3 regions of the Photorhabdus akhurstii genome follow, and region 3 is predicted to be linked to each of the others. Evidence: predicted binding sites of a transcription regulator. Region 3 holds the regulator's gene; each other region holds the start of a gene.

Region 1 (7,211 bases), 1.3 Mb from region 3:
TAGCCATGATTGAGCATCGCTATGACCTGCAATATCAGCTTTATACACTGGCGCTGCATCGTTACTTGCGTCACAGGTTGGCTAATTATGACTACCAACAACATTTCGGCGGCGTGATTTATCTGTTTCTCAGGGGGATAGATAAACAACAGCTGGGGAATGGTATTTTTAGTTGTCGGCCATCGGCTGAATTTGTCGATGCTTTGGATCTGCTTTTCAGTGGTAATGAACAGTCTGAAAAAGAGAAAAATTGATGATTTCGTTATTACAACAGGCAGTAAACCTCAGGCTTTTGCGTTCATTGGACTTACAGTTTGCTCATACATTGATTGAGGATAAAGATCCTGTTTTGTTGTTGGTGATGGCGTTGTTGAGCGCTGAAACTGGTACTGGGCATGTTTGTCTGCCGGTTAATCGGATAACGCCAGAATATTTTTTTGATGGGCGACATCGTGAATTTGCAGAGCAATTATGGCGAGCTGCGGGAAAACCTGATGAGCAGAGTTTGCTGATAGCGCTGGAAAATTGTGCTGCGGTTAGTGATGGGCTTCAACCAACGCCTGTGGTGTTTTCCCATGACCGGCTTTATTTGCAGAGAATGTGGCAAAGTGAATGTCAGGTGGCGGCTTTCTTTTCCGGCAATCAACCAACCGATAATATTCAGGAACAGCAACTGAGAACTGTTTTAGATGAATTATTCATGCTGCCTGAGGAAACGGTGGACTGGCAAAAGGTGGCTGCGGCTGTCGCGGTGACTAGCAGAATTTCGGTTATCTCTGGCGGACCGGGAACTGGGAAAACAACGACAGTTGCTAAGTTATTGGCTGCCTTAATCAAACTTAATCCTGATAAAAAGCAGGTTATCCAACTGGCGGCTCCGACTGGAAAAGCAGCCGCCAGATTGACCGAATCTCTTAATAGCGCGGTCAGAAAATTGCCTCTGACGGAGAAACAGTTTGCATATATGCCGGATCAGGCGCAGACGATTCATCGCTTGCTAGGAGCGCAGCCTGATAGCCAGCGATTACGCTATGATCGAGATAATCCACTTAGTCTGGATGTGCTGGTGGTGGATGAAGCTTCAATGGTGGATTTACCCATGATGGCTAGGTTGATTGATGCATTGCCACCGAAAGCGAAAATTGTTCTGCTTGGTGACCGAGATCAATTGGCATCAGTGGAGGCTGGAGCGGTGTTGGGTGATATTTGCCGTTTTGCAGAACTGGGATACAGCATAACGAGGGCGCAACAGTTAAGCAGATTAACGGGATGTCGGTTAGATGCTGGTGATCAGCAAAATATCCCAGAAGTTCGTGATCGTTTGTGTCTTCTACGTAAAAGTTATCGCTTTAATATGGATTCGGGGATTGGTCAGTTAGCTGCGGCAGTTAATCAGGGAAAGAGTCGACAAGCTCTCTCTATTTTGCAGCAACCGTTGAAGGATATCTGTTTTTACCCATTGTCTGACGATGAAGATTATCAGCGATTGCTGACAGAAACGGTATCGGGTTATCACGCCTATTTGCGTCTGGTGGCAGAGCAGGCACCAGTCAAAGAGATTTTAGATGAATTTAACCGCTATCGTTTGTTGTGTGCTCTTAGAGAAGGACCGTTTGGCGTCAGTGGGCTTAATGAGCGTATAGAACAGCTATTACATCGTCAGGGGCTTATTCGTCGCCCTGTCGGGACTTTCAGCCGAGGTTATGCAGGCCGACCCATCATGATATCGCGTAATGACAGCACACTGGGTCTGTTTAATGGTGATATTGGTATTATGCTCAGAGACGAAAATCATGAACTGCGAGCTTATTTTCAGTTGCCTGATGGACAGATTAAAGGAATCCAGCCAAGTCGTTTACCACAACATGAAACTGCATATGTGATGACCGTACATAAATCACAGGGTTCGGAATTTGACCATACAGCTTTGGTATTGCCGACGCAGTTTGTGCCGGTTGTCAGCCGTGAATTGGTTTATACAGCGATAACCCGGGCCAGAGAAAAACTAACTCTTTATGCACATGAAGCGGTATTGCGTCAGGCAATCCAGACGCCAACTCAAAGGCGAAGTGGGTTAGCAGAGCGGCTTAGCTTACCGGTGGATTAACTCTTGCTCTGATAAACGGACTTGTGTAAAAAAATTTATATATTAATGATGTTGCCATATCTTCTCTGACATTTTTTTGATCGTGATTTGTTCGGTTGTTGGATGGGCTTTTAAGCCCGACAATCAGATCATTAATGCCTTTAATGAGATTTCTGATTTGCCGTGCTGACTTCGGTAAATACGCCTTTTTGTTTTTGTAAAAAGTTATCGGTTAGGTGATTAAAAAATTCTCGTGCAGTGAACTAGAGATTACATTGACCTATGCAAGATAAATGTATCTTAAACCTATTCTATATGCCAAATTTTGGCTGGTTTTTAATTTAATATCTTTTCTTGGTTTTTTGAATTGAGTGATTATTAGCCGTAATGTTCAATCAGAAATACTGATTAGTTTCATTATGACGGCTATAGATTGATCTATATCTTAATTTCACTAATTCAAGAGTAGTTGCAATTACTGAATCAGATTGTTGATTCTTATATTTTGTCCTTAATGCAAACGACAGCATTATAAGTTTGATAAATGTTAATATTATTCTGTGTCTAATGTCATTGATTGTTAATATATTGGGTGGGGTTTATTATTGTTTGACGGTATAAATATTTAATTACGTGGGTTGTATTTTTTTACTTAGCGGATGGTTTTGATTTTTTTTGATGAGATACGTACATGTTGTGGGTAATTCATTATGTGTGTAAATTTAAAGAAGAACTTTTATGAAGGTAGATACATTCTTGAGTTGATCTAAATAGTATATAACGTTAAGAAGTGAAGTTTATTTTAAATTCTCTAAAGTTTTAAAATACTGATACTATTTTGGTAGCTTTAGGTGAATAATATAGATTGCATGGGGTGACGGATTATATCCCAAAAACCATATCTCCTATTATCACTGAGGATGCTAGTGAATACGGAATTAAAAGTGGATGATCTTCGGATGATTGATTATTTTGTTAGTTCGTTACATGTTTACTTGAGTGAAAGTTTAAGGGAAAGATAATGAGTTAATGTTAAATAAGTCATTGATTCTTTCTTTTATTTCTTTGAATTTTCTTGGTTTATTTAAGTGATTGTAATTACGGGGTTATCTCTCATTTTTAAAGATAAGAGAATGACAAAGTTGTCACTTTTTCTTGTTTTATTGCATGCGTTTTTGATTTTGTTATAATTTTATGTATTTATATTTCAGGTGGTTAGGTATTTTGTATGTAAAGGGATAAATAGTATGAAAGTAAGTGTGTTTAATGATCTGTAAATATAGTAATGATTATTAAAGCTCAGAATTATCTATAAATAGATGAAAATATTACAGTAATGGAATATAAATCAGACTTCCTCAATTAATAATGATTCTATGTTACATGTTGAAAATAATTTAACCTCGTCAGAGGATAAAGATTTTTGTTTATTTGCTAATGTTAATGCTAGTCAAGTCAGTAATGGTTTTATTGGTAGTGGAGGTGAGTGGCTTCTATGGAGGGATTCTCACAAGCTTAATATTGAAAATATCAAAAATAAATTCATCTATAATACCGTTAATTAAACGATAGGAAATATTCATCTATGATGGTTGTTGCCAGGGAAATGGAAATCTGGTATTGCATGTTTTCGATTAAAAATTATTTTTTAAAAATTCCTCATGTGCATTAAATAGTCAGCCAGGTAAAAGTAAATTTCTAGCGGACCGATTTTTTAAAATTTAAGTTAGATGACGGGGAAATGGTGTAGCCAAATTATTGTGAGTTATACCATGCAAAGTACCGATATTTCGCAATAAGCAATGCAGATATAAAATACCATTTACAAAACCAAAGATAAGAATTATTCATTTGATTAATCACTGAATTAACAGACTAAGGTAGAGGTAGGATGCCGTAGGTTTAATATCATTACCGCTGAGTTTAAGGGTAATGTAAACCTTTCGGCATGAATATATTTATTACTGTGGTTCCAAACTTAACATAAGGATTTTAGAACGGCGCTGATAGTTGTATAACACTTGTTTCTGAATCGGTAGCATTGAGAGTTCTGCGGGTTCAAAACCTCGCTCTTGGAACCAATGAATGCTGCGGGTAGTCAGAACAAACAGTTTTTCCAGTCCGAACTGTTTGGCGTGCTCCGCAATGCGATTCAGTAATACTTCACCTCTTAAAGAGCTGCGGTATTTAGGGTGAACCGCTAAACAAGCCATTTCGCCAATTTTCTCATCAGGATAAGGGTAAAGCGCAGCACAGGCGATAGTCAGGTTATCGCGTTCGATAATGATGAATTTATCAATTTCTCTTTCAAGTTGTTCTCTTGAACGGCGAACCAGAATACCTTGTTGTTCCAGTGGGCGAATAAGTTCGAGAATACCACCAATATCATTGATATTAGCTCGGCGTATTTGTTCTGCGCTTTCCATCACTATTTGAGTGCCAATACCATCTCGGGAGAATAATTCTTGAAGTAGAGAACCATCAGCCTGATAACTTAATAAATGGCTGCGACGAACGCCACGACGGCAAGCTTTTACTGCACTCCGTAAAAAACGGATTGTACCTGAATAGTAGTCACCTTTAACTTCTAGCTCTTTAATCAGCTCTGGTGCTTGATTAAGGAAAACTTCTGATAGAATTTTTCCGTCTTTGTCTTGTACGCCTTGAGTAGAACAGAAACCAATCAGTTTTTCAGCCTGTAATTTGATAGCTAATTGGGTGGCGACATCTTCAAATGGCAAATTAAAACTCTCTCCGGTGACAGAAACCGCGACAGGGCCAATTAGCACGATTGCGCCATTGTCTAATTGACGATTTATGGCATTCTCATCGATACGGCGAATTTTGCCGCTGTGGCAATAATCCACACCATCATCAACACCAAGAGGTTGAGCAATAATGAAGTTACCGCTGACAACGTTAATATTGGCTCCTTGTAACGGGGTATTATTCAGGTTCATAGAAAGACGTGCGGTAATATCCAGTTGCAGCAAACCAGCAGATTGTTTGACTAATTCTAATGTTTTATTATCGGTTACACGGGTATGTTTGTGGTAAACCGGTTTGTAATGATGGTCTGCAAGATTTTGTTCAATTTGAGGTCTGGCGCCATAAACGACGACTAGGCGGATGCCCAAACTATGCAGTAATCCTATATCGTTGATGATGTTAGAGAAATTTTCATGAGCAATAGCTTCTCCACCAAGCATAATCACAAAGGTTTTACCACGGTGTGCATTGATGTACGGAACAGAATGACGAAATCCTTCAACTAATTCGGTGCTGCGTTCTTTCATAACAGACTCTCGATTGAATTTTTATTCGTAATTTATGCTTTTTTATTCCTTTTGAGAAGAAATGGCAAGAGGCAATTCAGATAAAAACATTTTCATGTACCTGTAGACGTTAATAATTTGCAAAATATAAAATGCTGTTTATTGATGACAGCATAATGCTGATTGGTTAAAGTTTTTCATTTGATCGTTTCATTTGGTGAATATCACCCTGAATATTTGTATTTTATGAATGGAATATTAAGTAGATGAGTCATTCAGATCATAATCTGTCGCGACGTCGTTTGTTGCAGGGAGCCGCAGCGATGTGGTTGCTTAGTGTTAGTCAGGTGGGTTACGCAGCGTCAGCAAAAGTTATAGCAGTACGTATTTGGCCGGCATCCAGTTATACCCGTGTGACTCTTGAATCTAATATTCCACTCAAATATCGCCAATTTGTGTTAAAGAACCCAAATAGAATTGTCGTTGATCTTGAAGGTGTACAACTAAATCATACCTTGAACGGAATGGACGGGCAGATTCAATCCCGCGATCCTTATCTTAAACTGGTCAGGGTAGGGCAGTTTAATCCTAAAACCGTTCGTTTAGTGTTCGAAGTTAAACAAGTTGTCAGCCCGCATATGTTTACTTTGAAGCCAGTGGCAGAATTTAAACATCGTCTGGTATTGGATATTTATCCCGCTGCGGGGGCTAATACGAATGATGATCCATTGCTTGCTCTACTCGAAGAGTACAATAAAGGTCATTTGGCCGAGGATCTGCCAGTGGAAAGGCCAAAGCCAGGCAAAGCAGGTAAAGACAGGCCGATTATTATCATGCTTGACCCTGGACATGGAGGGGAAGATCCCGGCGCTATCGGTAAATATAAAACTCGTGAAAAAGACGTTGTTCTGAAAATCGCCCGTCGATTGAAAACGCTTATTCAACGTGAACCGGGTATGAAAGTTTATATGACCCGTAATGAAGATGTGTTTATCCCATTAAAAGTTCGGGTGGCAAAAGCGCGTAAAATGCGAGCTGATCTATTCGTTTCTATTCATGCTGATGCTTTTGCTAACCGAGCGGCCCGTGGTTCTTCGGTTTTTGCGCTTTCTACTAAAGGCGCAACCAGTAATACCGCACTTTTTCTAGCCCAGACGCAAAACGAAGCTGATCAAATTGGCGGAGTAAGTAAAAGCGGTGATAAGTATCTGGATCACACGATGTTTGATTTGTTACAGACTGCGACAATCAATGATAGCCTTAAATTTGGTGGTGAAGTGCTCAAGCACATGGGCAAGGTGAATAAACTGCATAAAAACCGGGTGGATCAAGCTGGATTCGCGGTACTGAAAGCGCCGGATATCCCCTCGATTCTGGTAGAGACTGCTTTTATTAGCAATTTGGAAGAGGAGCGGAAACTGAAAACCGCGCATTTCCAGCAGCAAGTAGCAGAGTCAATTTTTGCGGGTATCAAAGCTTATTTTAAGAATGGCGGTAGTTTGGCAATTTGAGCTTGCCGCTATGGGTAATTTTTGCTGTTAAACAGGGAAGGAGGCTATTTTCCTTTAGCCTATACTCCCCGCCCTATTTAGTGGGTAGTGATAGGTTGAACTGCCAGGCGCAAGCCCATGACACGCAGAATCGCGCTTAGACTTCTAACTTCCGGGTTGCCCTCGGCTGACAAGGTGCGATAGAGCTGGTTCGGATTCAACTCAGCTTCCTTGGCCACGTTACGAACTCCGCCGAAAGCCTTGGTCATTTGGCGAAGGGCAATCAGTAACTCGGCTTGTTCGCCATCTTCAAGGATGCTGTTTAGTAGCTCAATCGCGTAAGCCGGGTCTTTGCGGAAC
Region 2 (7,211 bases), 230 kb from region 3:
TCGAGTTGCGATAGACAAGTGTTAACTGCCACCAGCTTGTGAATTAATGTACGACGCGCGATTTCAGTAGGGTGAGCTGTGAGGACTAGTTCAATAGACAGCTCATTGACCGCTTTTTTCAGATCGTCGTTATTGAAATTTTTTTCTTTTAACTGGGTGAATAATTTCGCTAACGCAACGGGATTACTGGCGGCTTCACCATGTGGGGAGATGCTGTGATACTGTTCTGCAACGTTTGTTAGGTTGAGAAATTGGTTGAAAGCGCGGGCAACTGGCAATAGTTCATCATTAGATAGGTTTTGCAAGGTAGATAATAGTTGCTGGCGATCTATTTCGTTGCCTGCGCGGGATGATTTGGATAATTTGCGAATAGTCTCGACTTTATCGAGAATATCTTCTCCTAATGCTTCTTTGATTGTGTCTCCGAGCAGCTTACCTAGCATGCTGACATTACTACGCATTGCGGAATATTGTTGGTTCATATGACTCTTGGCCTTTATTGCTGGCAGAATGTTGGTTCTGTTCCTGTAGAAAAATTTTATTTAAGTGACGGAAAGTTGTTTTTTGTGTCGCCACAGTGTTGCATTTACCCTAAACCTTCATATTCATATCAGAAAATCATCAGTTTTGGCGAAATTTCTAAAATTTAATGGCAGGTCACGTTCCATAAGTATTACTTATGCGCAGGAGGCTTGGGGAAGGGGCTTTTGTTGCTAGTTATGATGCTTGAGTCCCCCTGACTTTTGGGGGACGAGTAAAACGATTAATTATTGCTTAGACAAAAATGATCTATTAACTGAGAAATTATCTTTCTGGTAGGTTCAATAAACGACATATCAATAAACTCATCCGGCTGATGTGCTTGTGCAATAGAACCTGGGCCAAGTACCAATGTGGGACATAATTCCTGAATGAATGGTGCTTCGGTACAGTAGTTGACCGTTTCAGCCTTGCGGCCTAGCAGTTTCTCTATCACATCAATCATTTTGTGATCGGTTGGGCATGCATAACCGGGAATCGGGGGATGTAATTCGTTGATAGTCAGACGGCCAGGCCAACGCTGCTTCACTGGTTCAAGGGCTTCATTTAACAGGTCGTTCAGATCCTGTAACGTTAGTCCCGGTAACGGGCGAATATCCATATGCAATTCACAATGGGCACAAATACGGTTTACTGCATCACCTCCGTGAATATAGCCGAAATTCATGGTTGGATATGGAATGGCAAATGCCGGGTTGTTGTAACGCTCTTTTAGCGTATTGCGTAGTTCAATCAAGTGCCCAATAGATTCGTGCATCAAATCAATGGCGTTTATACCACGGTCTGGATCACTGGAATGCCCGGATTGACCAACAATGCGAATAGCGTTCGATAAATGTCCTTTATGTGCGCAGATAGGATGCAATGAGGTCGGTTCACCGATAATAGCGAAATCTGGTCGAATAGTGGTACTTGCGGCGAAATAGCGGGCTCCTGCCATTGTTGTCTCTTCATCTGCGGTTGCCAGAATGTACAGCGGACGGGTTATTTTACTGACATCAATGTCTCGCAACGCATCAATAATAAAGGCGAAAAAGCCTTTCATGTCTGCTGTACCTAAACCATACAGTTTGTTATCTCGTTCTGTCAGGGTGAAGGGATCTTTAGCCCAAAGTCCTTCATCAAAGGGGACAGTATCAGTGTGTCCACATAGGAGTAATCCACCTAGGCCACTCCCCAGCGTCGCCAGCAGATTGTATTTTCCGGGGGCCTCGGGGACGGGTTGTATCTCAATCTCGAAACCAATTTCCTTTAACCAACTTGCCAGTAGGTTGATGAGAGGTTCATTGCTCTGGTCAATACTGACATCGGTGGCACTGATAGAAGGAGTCGCGATTAGTTGCCGAAATAACTCAATAAATGGAGGTAATTTTATATTCACTGTTGACAGCCTTTATTCATGATAGTATCAATATTCATGCATTTTTTTTGAATAAAAATACATTATCCCGTTTACATACTGAGCACAAGGTAAAGATATCCTATGTTGAATACGCTGGTTGTTGGTGCAAGTGGTTACACCGGAGCAGAACTGGCAGCATATCTGCATCGCCACCCGCATATAAATCTGATTGGACTAATGGTTTCTGCTCAGAGCGTTGATGCAGATAAATGTTTCTCAGATTTACATCCACAGTATAAAGGCATTGTTGATCTGCCGCTGCAACCGCTGACTGATATTATTAATGTTGCTAAAGGGATTGATGTGGTTTTCCTTGCCACCGCCCATGAAGTCAGTCATGACATTGCGCCGTTATTTCTGGCGGCAGGTTGCATTGTGTTCGATCTCTCCGGTGCCTATCGCATACAAAATGCTCAGATTTATCAACAATACTACGGATTCAAACATAAGCATACTGAATGGTTAGCACAAGCAGTATATGGGCTTGCCGAATGGCAGGCTGAAAAGATCAAACAGGCTCAATTGGTTGCTGTACCGGGATGTTATCCAACAGTTTCTCAACTCTCTTTGAAGCCACTGTTGGAAAATAGTTTGCTAGATATCAGCCATTGGCCAGTGATTAATGCTACCAGTGGCGTGAGTGGCGCAGGTCGGAAAGCCAGTATGACTAACAGCTTCTGCGAAATCAGTTTGCAACCTTATGGAATATTTACTCACCGTCATCAACCGGAGATTGAGGAACATCTGGGAACTAAGGTGATTTTTACTCCGCATCTTGGCAATTTCGTGCGAGGTATTCTTGCCACAATTACCTGTAAATTGAAGTCAGGTGTTACCGCAGAACAGATAAATGAAGCTTATCAGCAAGCATACAAGGATAAGCCATTGGTGCGGCTCTACAACAAAGGGGTACCGGCACTGAAATCCGTTGTTGGGCTACCGTTCTGTGATATCGGTTTTGTTGTACAGGATGATCACCTGATTGTTGTGGGTACTGAGGATAATCTTTTGAAAGGTGCGGCAGCTCAGGCAGTTCAGTGTATGAATATACGTTTTGGGTTTGAAGAAACTCAGGCATTACTTTAATGATTGACATGAAGGAGTAAAGCAGATGGAACCTTTAGTCATAAAATTAGGTGGCGTGTTACTGGACAGTGAAGAAGCATTGGAACGCGTGTTTACTGCATTGCAGGAATATCGACAAACGCATGAACGCCAGTTGGTTATTGTTCATGGTGGTGGCTGTCTGGTGGATGAGTTGATGCAGAAATTGCAGCTACCGATAGAGAAGAAACAAGGATTGCGGGTAACACCCGCTGATCAAATTGGGATGATTACGGGAGCGTTAGCGGGTATAGCCAATAAGACCTTGTTATCGTGGGCGACTAAATATCAACTTGCATCAGTTGGATTATATTTAGGAGATGGTAATGTGGTCAGGGTTTCCCAACTGAATGAAGAGTTGGGGCATGTGGGGAAAGCGATGCCGGGCGATGCTAAGTTGCTGAAAACGCTACTGGATGCAGGTTATATACCCATTATTAGTTCCATTGGTGTAACTGATAAAGGGGAATTGATGAATGTGAATGCCGATCAGGCAGCAACGGCGATAGCTCAGACGCTAGGTGCTGATTTGGTATTACTCTCTGATGTTAGCGGTATTTTGGATGGTAAAGGGCAGAAGATCCCTGACATTAATGCTGAGAAGGCGGAACAACTTATTGTGCAGGGCATCATTACTGACGGCATGATTGTGAAGGTGAATGCAGCTCTAGATGCCGCTAGGACATTAGGTCGCCCGGTAGATATCGCTAGTTGGCGTCATGCAGATCAACTGACCGACCTGTTTAACGGTGTTCCCGTCGGTACTCGTATTCTGGCTTAAATTAAGTTTGATTAATTTTCGGCAAAGCTTTGCTGATGAATAACAACGGAATTTTAAAGGGTAACTTCATGCATACTAAAGATATTAAAAAGATCGTTCTTGCTTATTCTGGTGGTCTGGATACTTCTGCCATTATTCCTTGGCTGAAAGAGCATTATGATAATTGTGAAGTTGTTGCGTTTGTCGCCGATGTGGGACAAAGCCGTGAAGATCTGGAGGGCGTGGAGCAGAAAGCTTTGCGCTCTGGCGCATCAGAATGTCATGTTGTGGATTTGCGTGAGGAGTTCATTAAAGATTATGTTTATCCGGTACTGAAAACTGGCGCTCTGTATGAGGGTAGCTATTTGTTGGGCACTTCAATGGCACGACCAATTATTGCTAAAGCACAGGTTGAATTGGCATTGAAAGTGGGGGCGGATGCACTTGCTCATGGCGCAACAGGTAAGGGGAACGATCAGGTGCGGTTTGAAAGCACTTATACGGCATTAGCCCCTCAGCTAAAAGTCGTCGCGCCGTGGAGAGAGTGGGATTTGCGTTCCCGTGAGGCGTTGTTGGATTATCTGAAAGCGCGAGATATTCCAACCACTGCAACATTAGAGAAAATTTACAGCCGTGATGAGAATGCGTGGCATATCTCTACCGAAGGTGGAGTACTGGAAAGTACCTGGAATGCATCCAATAAAGATTGTTGGGTGTGGACAGTCGCTCCAGAAGAGGCGCCAGATGAAGCCGAATTGGTTAGTGTCACCATTGAGAAAGGCGAGGTTGTTGGGGTTAACGGCAAGGTGATGTCTCCATATCAATGTCTTGAAATGTTGAATGCTCTGGGAGCAAAACATGGTATTGGTCGGATTGATATCGTGGAAAACCGGCTGGTGGGAATGAAATCTCGTGGCTGTTATGAAACACCGGGAGGAACCATTATGATGGCCGCGTTGCGTGGTGTTGAACAACTGGTTCTGGATCGCGATAGCTTTAAATGGCGTCAGCAGCTTGGACTGGAGATGTCCTATGTTGTTTATGACGGACGTTGGTTTGCCCCACTACGTCACTCTATTCAGGCAGCCGCTGAGACGTTGGCTGAGGATGTTCGTGGTGAAGTGGTGCTGAAACTCTATAAAGGTCAGGTGACGGCGATCCAGAAGAGATCAACAAATAGTCTCTATTCTGAAGCATTTGCAACATTTGGTGAAGATGAGGTTTATGATCACAGTCATGCAGCAGGATTTATCCGTCTGTATTCTCTCCCTTCGCGTATTCGGGCATTAAATAGTAAAGAGTAATTTCATTGTTCGTAGTTATGGAGATAATGACCAGATCGTAAATTCATCCTTGTATTTGATTTCTCTAGTCTATTATCTCCATATTGAAAATAAAATTGCTGTTTATAAAAGGTCATCAATCACTCAGACATCAGATAATCAGGAACGAAAATATGGCACTCTGGGGCGGGCGTTTCAGTCAGAAAGCAGATCAACGGTTCAAACAATTTAACGATTCACTTCGCTTTGATTACCGGTTGGCGGAACAGGATATTACCGGTTCAGTTGCATGGTCGAAAGCGCTGGTAACGGTTGGTGTGTTGACCGTTGAGGAGCAACGAAAACTGGAGTTGGCATTAAATGAATTGCTGAATGAAGTTCAAGCTAATCCACAAACCATCTTGCAAAGTGATGCAGAAGATATCCATAGTTGGGTAGAAGGGCAATTGATCAGTAAAGTTGGTGATTTGGGTAAGAAGCTCCATACTGGCCGTAGTCGTAACGATCAGGTGGCAACCGATCTCAAACTTTGGTGTAAAGAATACATTTCACATCTCTATCAGGCAATTGTGGAGTTACAGCAGGCATTGGTGATTACCGCGGAGAATAATCAAGATGCGGTGATGCCGGGCTATACCCATCTGCAAAGAGCGCAGCCTATCACATTTGCTCACTGGTGTTTGGCATATGTAGAAATGCTGGTTCGTGATGAAAGTCGGTTACAGGATACTTTAAAGCGGCTGAATACCAGCCCGCTTGGGTGCGGTGCATTGGCTGGAACCGCTTATGATATTGACCGCGAACAATTGGCATCATGGCTAGGTTTTGCTTCAGCGACGCGTAACAGCCTGGATAGTGTTTCAGATCGTGACCATGTATTGGAACTGCTATCTAATGCCGGTATCAGTATGATCCATCTTTCCCGTTTTGCGGAAGACCTCATTTTCTTTAATAGCGGTGAAGCAGGATTTATTGAACTGTCAGATCGAGTCACTTCCGGTTCTTCCCTGATGCCACAGAAGAAAAACCCGGATGCGCTGGAGTTAATCCGTGGGAAATGTGGCCGGGTGCAAGGGGCATTGACCGGCATGATGATGACGTTGAAAGGTCTGCCGTTGGCCTATAATAAAGATATGCAGGAGGATAAAGAGGGGTTATTTGATGCGCTGGACACTTGGCTGGATTGTTTGCATATGGCAGCGTTGGTGTTAGATGGCATTCAGGTCAGGCGTTCACGTTGTGCAGAAGCAGCTAAACAGGGTTATGCTAATGCGACCGAATTAGCTGATTATTTGGTTGCAAAAGGTGTTCCATTCCGTGAAGCTCACCATATTGTTGGGGAAATTGTGATTATGGCGCTTGCTCAGGGTAAGGCACTGGAAGCGTTGTCATTGGCAGAGTTGCAGAAGTTCAGCAGTGCAATTACTGATGATGTATATGATATTTTGTCTCTGCAATCTTGTCTGGACAAACGACTTGCAAAGGGTGGCGTATCGCAAAAACAGGTCATGAAAGCGATTTCAGAGGCTAAACAGAGGCTAAAATTAAGTTAGTCATTATCAGCAGGGGAGATGAATCTATCCCCTGTAAAATAAATGCGATCTTTATATATAAGTTTTTAATGATTATCTGATAGTCTTTCCCTCACGTTGATATAATTATCTATTGGTATTTTCTATCATTCATATTAGTTGAGGTGGGAATGAATATCCGCGATCTGGAATATCTTGTGGCGCTTGCGGAGCATCGGCACTTTCGCCATGCTGCTGATTCTTGCCACGTCAGCCAGCCTACATTGAGCGGGCAAATTCGTAAGCTTGAGGATGATCTGGATGTAATGTTATTGGAACGCACCAGCCGTAAAGTTTTGTTCACTCAACAAGGGATGTTATTAGTAGAACAGGCCAGAACGGTTCTCCGTGAGGTTAGAATTTTGCAGGAAATGGCGTCACTTCAAGGGGAAAACATGTCTGGTCCTCTGCATATTGGCCTGATCCCTACTATTGGCCCATATCTGTTGCCTCATATTATTCCTGGGCTTCATGGTTTGTTTCCTAAGTTGGAAATGTATTTGTATGAAGCCCAGACTCAAAGTTTGCTAGCCCAGTTAGATAGCGGCAAA
Region 3 (7,211 bases):
GCTTTCAGTGCTGCTTTGAGTTTTTCATTAGCATACAGGTCCAGTTTCATCTGCACCTCGCCTTGGATATTGGACACACCGCTGGTCCCTAAAATATCCACTAAACCGGCTTTGTTGATATCACGGTGAATGATTTTTGCTCCGAGCTTAATAGCGGAAAGCAATGCAGTGAGTTCACCCGTAGCGTGAGAAAAATCGTGCTGCTTTTCGACGATGAATTCGCCTAATGTTTTCATGACGAAAGTCCTGAATGTGATTTGATAGTGGTTTTAGAGTGACTGTTGCACTCTTACGCGGGCAGTTTAGCCAAAGAAAGGGATGATTCATAGGCTATTCCATTTCTTATCTTGCTATTGATGGTTAGAATAGTGGCTAACTTCATGCTATGGAATAGGAAATCAATGCGTATTCATATTCTTGGTATCTGCGGCACTTTTATGGGTGGACTGGCGATTTTGGCACGTTCTCTTGGCCATGAAGTGACTGGTTCTGATGCCAATGTTTATCCACCAATGAGTACCTTACTGGAAAAACATGGGATTAATCTGATTCAGGGATATGACCCGGCACAGTTGGATTCTGCGCCAGATATGGTCATCATCGGTAATATTATGAGCCGTGGGAATCCTTGTGTAGAAGCGGTGCTGGAGCGTGGGCTCCCTTATACTTCTGGCCCACAATGGCTGCATGATTATGTTTTGCCTGAACGTTGGGTGCTGGCGGTTGCAGGGACGCATGGCAAGACAACGACTGCGGGTATGTTAGCCTGGATTTTGGAAGCTTGTGGTTATAAACCAGGTTTCTTAATTGGTGGTGTTCCGGGGAATTTTGAAACATCAGCTCAACTCGGGGAAAGCCCGTTTTTTGTAATAGAAGCTGATGAATATGACAGTGCCTTTTTTGATAAACGATCTAAGTTTGTGCATTACAGCCCACGTACGCTGATCATGAACAATCTGGAATTCGATCATGGCGATATTTTTGGCGATCTGGCGGCTATTCAGAGACAGTTCCACCATCTTGTTAGGATCGTTCCGGGTAGTGGCAAGATCCTTATCCCGGATAACGATATTAACCTGAAACAGGTTTTGTCTATGGGCTGTTGGAGTGAATTGGAGCTAGTGGGTGAAACCGGTAACTGGCAGGCAAAAAAGATCAGCACAGACAGCCGTAATTATCAGGTGTTTTATGATGGTAAAGTTGTTGGAGAAGTGAACTGGTCGTTGGTGGGTGAACATAATATGCGTAACGGGCTGATTGCAATTGCCGCTGCACATCATGTTGGCGTCCAGCCAGCAGATGCTTGTTGTGCTTTAAGTGAATTTATTAACGCACGTCGTCGCCTTGAGCTGCGTGGTGAGGAGAATGGCATCACTGTTTATGATGATTTTGCACATCACCCGACAGCAATACTGGCAACTTTAGAAGCTCTGCGTAGTAAGGTTGGTGGAACTGCGCGTATTATTACTGTGTTGGAACCGCGTTCAAATACCATGAGAATGGGTATCAGTAAGAATGAGATCGCGCCAGCACTAGGACGTGCTGACGCAGTGTTCTTATTTCAGCCAGCTAATATTAAATGGCATGTATCAGAAATTGCAGATCGCTGTGTTCAGCCTGCTTACTGGAGTGCCGATATCGATTCACTGGTAAATATGATTGTTGATAAGGCACAACAGGGTGATCATATTCTGGTTATGAGTAATGGTGGGTTTGGTGGTATTCATGAAAAATTGCTATTTGCACTGAATAAAAAAGCTTGTCGATCCTGAAAATAACCAAGGGAAAATGAATCGCGCCATTGTTGGCGCGTTCATTTAAAGTTCTTGTTCGAATAACCCAAGAATTGCTTCACGTAACTGCTCTGCCGTAAAACCTCTAGCTGGTGTGGTAAAAATGGTGTCATCGCCAGCGATACTGCCAAGTATACCTTCTGCTTTACCAAGAGAATCTAGCAGACGTGCAATAAGCTGTGCAGCACCGGGACTTGTGCGAATGACAACAATTGAATGGTTGTGATCAACGTCCAATACCAAGTTTTTTAGTGGGCTGGTGGCTGTTGGGACGCCAAGTTCAGCAGGCAGACAGTAGACCATCTCCATTTTGGCATTCCGGGTGCGAACAGCGCCAAATTTAGTGAGCATTCTGGAAACTTTGGATTGATTAATGTTCTCAAAACCTTCTTCCAGTAAAGCGGTGACAATTTCACCTTGAGAGCTAAATTTTTCTTCTTTCAATAACGCCTTGAAAGCTTTTACTAAATCTTCCTGTTTAGAGGGAGTACGCATATTTCACCATATTCAGTCAGCTATGAAGCTTGATATTATGCATATAAATGCATTTTTATGCAATAATAATGATTTTATAGCCAGTTTGAACCGAGCAAAATTGGCCTTATGTTATATAGAAATTCATAAAACATGAATATGAAAATTTGCTTTTTTTAGTTGGTTATTCAGGTAAATATATTGTTAATCAAATGATATTGTTTGGCGTTGTTGTTGGGTGTAAGGTATTTAGCCGATTATTTCGTAAAATCATAGGGAAATTCTCAAAATAGTGTCCGTTATCTCATTAACAGATAAGCATTTTGCCTAGAATACGGCGACTTTTGCGTCCCACTATTAGAGCGTAAGTCCACAATTTGGCTGTTAATAGATTGTTTTCAAAAACGTAGTAATCTATGGTTCTTAACCAGATGAATTCACAGCATTTTAAAGTATAAACGATTTAAGGAGTATCAGGATGAAAGTTGCAGTTCTCGGTGCAGCCGGTGGTATTGGTCAGGCTCTTGCTCTTCTACTAAAAACCCAGCTTCCTTCAGGTTCAGAACTCTCTTTATATGATATCGCTCCAGTAACACCTGGGGTGGCTGTTGATCTGAGCCACATTCCAACGGAAGTAAAAATTAAAGGCTTTGCCGGTGAAGATGCCACTCCTGCGTTAGAGGGAGCAGATGTTGTATTGATTTCTGCGGGTGTTGCCCGTAAACCTGGCATGGATCGTTCAGATCTGTTTAATGTTAACGCGGGTATCGTTCGTAACCTGGTAGAACAAGTGGCTAAAACTTGTCCGAAAGCACTGATTGGGATTATTACTAACCCAGTCAACACAACTGTAGCTATTGCAGCCGAAGTGCTGAAAAAAGCGGGTGTATATGACAAAAACCGGCTGTTTGGCATCACAACTCTAGATGTTATTCGTTCTAATACTTTTGTTGCTGAATTGAAAGATAAAAAACCACAGGAAATCGAAGTGCCCGTCATCGGTGGTCATTCTGGTGTGACAATCTTACCTCTGTTGTCGCAGATCCCAGGTGTGAGCTTTACTGATGAAGAGTTGGTTGCCTTAACTAAACGTATTCAGAATGCCGGCACTGAAGTAGTTGAAGCTAAAGCGGGTGGAGGATCTGCAACTCTGTCTATGGGGCAAGCTGCGGCTCGTTTGGGGCTCTCTTTGGTCCGCGGCTTACAAGGCGAAAGTGATGTTGTAGAGTGTGCTTATGTTGAAGGTGATGGCGAATATGCTCGCTTCTTCGCTCAGCCGGTTCGTTTGGGTAAAAATGGCGTAGAAGAGCGTTTGGACATTGGTCAGTTGAGTGATTTTGAGCAGAAAGCGCTGGAAGGCATGCTAGATGTATTGAGAAAAGATATAGAATTAGGCGAAAAATTTATTAATAACTAATTTATATATTTTATAAGTAAAAAATATATATCTATGAAATAATAAAACCGCTGGTATAGCGAATTACCGGCGGTTTTTATTCAACGAATATAATTCGTTAGCTAATTATTTGTTTGTTCGCGTACTTTCCTTTCTAATAATTCTCCAGTATTTGGATCAAAATAGCGACTTGGCCAAATTTCTGAAGGGTGTATTTCCAGATAATTCGCAATTATCCATTCTCCCTTTGGCCACGGCCGAGACAGCGCATTGGCTAGGGTCGACGAGCTAAGCCCCGCTCTGCGTGATACTTCAGCTAAGGTTGTTCCCCGCTTGCGTAAAGCTGCAATTATATCGGCAGGATGCCAATCAGATTTCCTTGAAATCATTTTTAATCCTTTTTTTATTAAATTTGATGCCATTAGTGGTATAAATAACAGGTACGCATGAGAGTAATAACGAACTTAAACCTGTTATTGAGAAATAAAATAGCATTATTTTTCTAAAAATATTTCCAAATTTTTTCTTAAAAACTTCTTTTTTGAACTTGGTTACAAAAATAGAGAAACGTGATGAAAAAAGAGTGGTATTCGGCCAAGGAGTTAATCGGCGTGGGTGAGTTACCTGGATCACCACAAGGAGTTAATGCCAGAGCAAAACGCGAGGAGTGGTTACGTCAGAAAAGACGAGGTAAACAGGGTAAAGCGGTAGAGTATCACTACTCCTGTTTCCCGGAAACGACCATTGCAGCACTGGAGCTTCATGAATCATCTTCTGAGTATCAGGTGCAGAAGCAAGATCCTTTATCGATTTGGGTTGGTGCTTTCCATCAGTTATCAGAATCTGAGAAACAGGCTGTGACAGCCATGATCTTACGGGATGGTATCAGAAGTTTTTTAGAAAAACTTTCTGTTATTTGACCTATTTTTGGAAATTAAAAATGCCAACTAACTTGGATTCTTCTTCATTATCCCGGTGCAAAGTGAGAAGAAAAGTATGAAAAAAGAATGGTACTCAGCTAAAGAGCTGGTTGGTATTGCCGGACTTCCTTCTTCGCCTCAGGGAATAAATCTGATGGCAAGGCGGGAAGGATGGGAATATAGACGTAAACGGGGTGTTCAGGGCAAGGCTCTTGAATATCATATAAATAGCTTGCCTGAGGATGTACTTAATGTGCTATCTGTAGGGGAAAGCACTGTTGATTATGCAAACAAACGGCAAGACCCATTCTTAATTTGGATTGAGGCTTACTATCAACTAACTAAAGTTGAGCGGGAAAAAATTGTGAAATTTATCCTTCGAGAGGGGCTGGCAAAACTTATTGGTTATATTGATGTGGGTGCTGAAGACGCAGAGAAAAACCTGGAGTCAGATTAACCCCAGGTTTTGTTCTATCGATTAAGAAAGGCGTTGTACGGCAATATGGGCTAACCCCACGAGTGCTTGCTTGTATGGGGAGTTTTCCAGCGCCTGCAAAGCAGCTATTGCTTTATCTGCTTCTTCCTCTGCTCGTTTACGGGTATATTCCAGTGAGCCGCACTGTTTCATGGTTACCAGTACGGTTTCGAGTAAATGGCGGCCATTACCTTTTTCAATTGCTTCACGAATGAGTGCTGATTGTTCTGGAGTACCATGATTCATGGCGTGTAGTAAAGGTAATGTTGGTTTACCTTCATTAAGGTCATCACCGGTGTTTTTGCCTAATGTATCGCTATCGGCATCATAATCTAGTAAGTCGTCTATTAACTGGAATGCAGTGCCTAAATAACGTCCGTAATTTTGTAAAGCGGTTTCTTGCTCTGGGGTGGCGTTAGAAAGAATTGCAGAAGCATGTGCGGCGACTTCAAATAATCGGGCTGTTTTACTGTAAATCACCCGCATATAATCATCTTCAGAAATATTTGGATCATTGCAGTTCATCAACTGTAAAACTTCACCTTCAGCGATAACATTGGTTGCTTCTGACATCAATTTAAGAACTCGCATAGAGTTAAGAGCGGTCATCATTTGGAAAGAGCGAGTGTATATAAAGTCACCAACCAGTACGCTTGCTGCATTACCAAACATGGCATTGGCGGTCGCTTTGCCACGTCGCATGTCTGATTCATCCACAACATCATCATGTAACAAAGTTGCTGTGTGGATAAATTCAATTAATGCGGCAACAGTAATATGCTTATCACCCTGATAACCCAATGCTTTGCTAGCCAGGATGGCAATGATTGGGCGGAGGCGTTTTCCACCGCCACTGATTATGTAGTAGCCCAACTGATTGATAAGAGTAACGTCAGAATTCAACTGACTAAGAATGGTTTCATTTACCGCTGCCATATCATCAGCGGTTAGCTTGATAATAGATTCTAAATTCATATTTTTTCGGCTATGGGTTTTAATGCAGGGCTGTGTTCATATTAACATTAAAATAGTTATTGCTGTGTCTTGATTGTACTCGAAAAACAGTCTAAATAAATGACAATTCAGCAACTATGTTTTTTTATCATCTGCTCTAATTCTGCACTTGTCTTCTTAGGCTTTTTTGCGTAGAATTCGCGCCCTATTATGAATATTTATAGTGCGCTCTGGAATGATATTTGAGGGGGCGTGCGGAAAGCGGAGTTTATATGTACGCGGTTTTCCAAAGTGGTGGTAAACAACACCGAGTCAGCGAAGGTCAAACTATTCGCCTGGAAAAGCTGGACATCGCAACGGGTGAAACTGTTGAGTTTGACCAGGTTCTGATGGTCGCTAATGGTGATGACATTAAAATCGGCGCTCCTGTCGTTGAAGGCGTTAAAATCAAAGCTGAAGTCGTTGCCCACGGTCGTGGCGAGAAAATTAAAATCGTTAAATTTCGTCGTCGTAAACACAGCCGTAAGCAGCAAGGCCACCGTCAGTGGTTCACCGATGTTAAAATCACTGGCATCGCTTAAGATTTAGGAGAGCAGATTAATGGCACACAAAAAGGCTGGCGGCTCAACTCGTAATGGCCGCGATTCTGAAAGTAAACGTCTGGGTGTAAAACGTTTTGGTGGCGAGTCTGTATTAGCAGGCAGCATCATTGTTCGTCAACGTGGCACTAAATTCCACGCTGGCAATAACGTTGGTTGTGGTCGCGATCACACCCTGTTCGCATTAGCTGATGGGAAAGTTAAATTCGAAGTTAAAGGCCCGAAAAACCGCAAATTTATCAGCATCGAAGCTGAATAAGTTTTTCGAGTTATAAACCGAATCAGAAGCCCTGCATGTGTTGCGGGGCTTTTTATATTCTAAAGTACGCCATCTCTGGGTAACACGGCCGTCCAGCACTGTAATGGCTATCATACGGAGAAAAAATATGAAATTTGTAGATGAAGCCAGAATACTGGTTGTTGCGGGGGATGGTGGCAATGGTTGTGTCAGCTTCCGTCGTGAAAAATATATTCCGAAAGGTGGGCCAGACGGTGGGGATGGTGGAGATGGTGGAGATGTCTATCTGCTAGCAGATGAAAATCTCAATACACTGATTGACTATCGTTTTGAAAAATCCTTTCGAGCGGAGCGTGGACAAA

Evidence for each region. The regulator ArgR, encoded in region 3, controls arginine synthesis, uptake and breakdown. The targets are predictions, from matches to a motif close to ANTGAATAAAAATACANT.
Region 1: argA (amino-acid N-acetyltransferase) is a predicted target of ArgR. The motif match lies at 5,395-5,412, and genes of this name have one in related genera.
Region 2: argC (N-acetyl-gamma-glutamyl-phosphate reductase) is a predicted target of ArgR. The motif match lies at 1,968-1,985, and genes of this name have one in related genera.

Annotation. Positions count from the first base shown of each region.
Region 1 is NZ_CP020335.1:842,263-849,473, forward strand. It holds gene recB (exodeoxyribonuclease V subunit beta) at 1-254, shown strand, start outside; gene recD (exodeoxyribonuclease V subunit alpha) at 254-2,107, shown strand; gene argA (amino-acid N-acetyltransferase) at 4,048-5,382, opposite strand; gene amiC (N-acetylmuramoyl-L-alanine amidase AmiC) at 5,628-6,872, shown strand; gene B0X70_RS03630 (helix-turn-helix domain-containing transcriptional regulator) at 6,950-7,211, opposite strand, start outside.
Region 2 is NZ_CP020335.1:5,525,423-5,532,633, reverse strand. It holds partial or broken gene ppc (phosphoenolpyruvate carboxylase) at 1-482, opposite strand, end outside; gene argE (acetylornithine deacetylase) at 764-1,921, opposite strand; gene argC (N-acetyl-gamma-glutamyl-phosphate reductase) at 2,024-3,028, shown strand; gene argB (acetylglutamate kinase) at 3,054-3,827, shown strand; gene B0X70_RS23895 (argininosuccinate synthase) at 3,896-5,110, shown strand; gene argH (argininosuccinate lyase) at 5,263-6,642, shown strand; gene oxyR (DNA-binding transcriptional regulator OxyR) at 6,792-7,211, shown strand, end outside.
Region 3 is NZ_CP020335.1:5,297,989-5,305,199, reverse strand. It holds gene fbp (class 1 fructose-bisphosphatase) at 1-236, opposite strand, end outside; gene mpl (UDP-N-acetylmuramate:L-alanyl-gamma-D-glutamyl-meso-diaminopimelate ligase) at 402-1,772, shown strand; gene argR (transcriptional regulator ArgR) at 1,818-2,288, opposite strand; gene mdh (malate dehydrogenase) at 2,746-3,684, shown strand; gene B0X70_RS22715 (helix-turn-helix domain-containing protein) at 3,786-4,052, opposite strand; gene B0X70_RS22710 (DNA-binding protein) at 4,236-4,583, shown strand; gene B0X70_RS22705 (DNA-binding protein) at 4,660-5,040, shown strand; gene ispB (octaprenyl diphosphate synthase) at 5,062-6,033, opposite strand; gene rplU (50S ribosomal protein L21) at 6,285-6,593, shown strand; gene rpmA (50S ribosomal protein L27) at 6,613-6,870, shown strand; gene cgtA (Obg family GTPase CgtA) at 6,998-7,211, shown strand, end outside.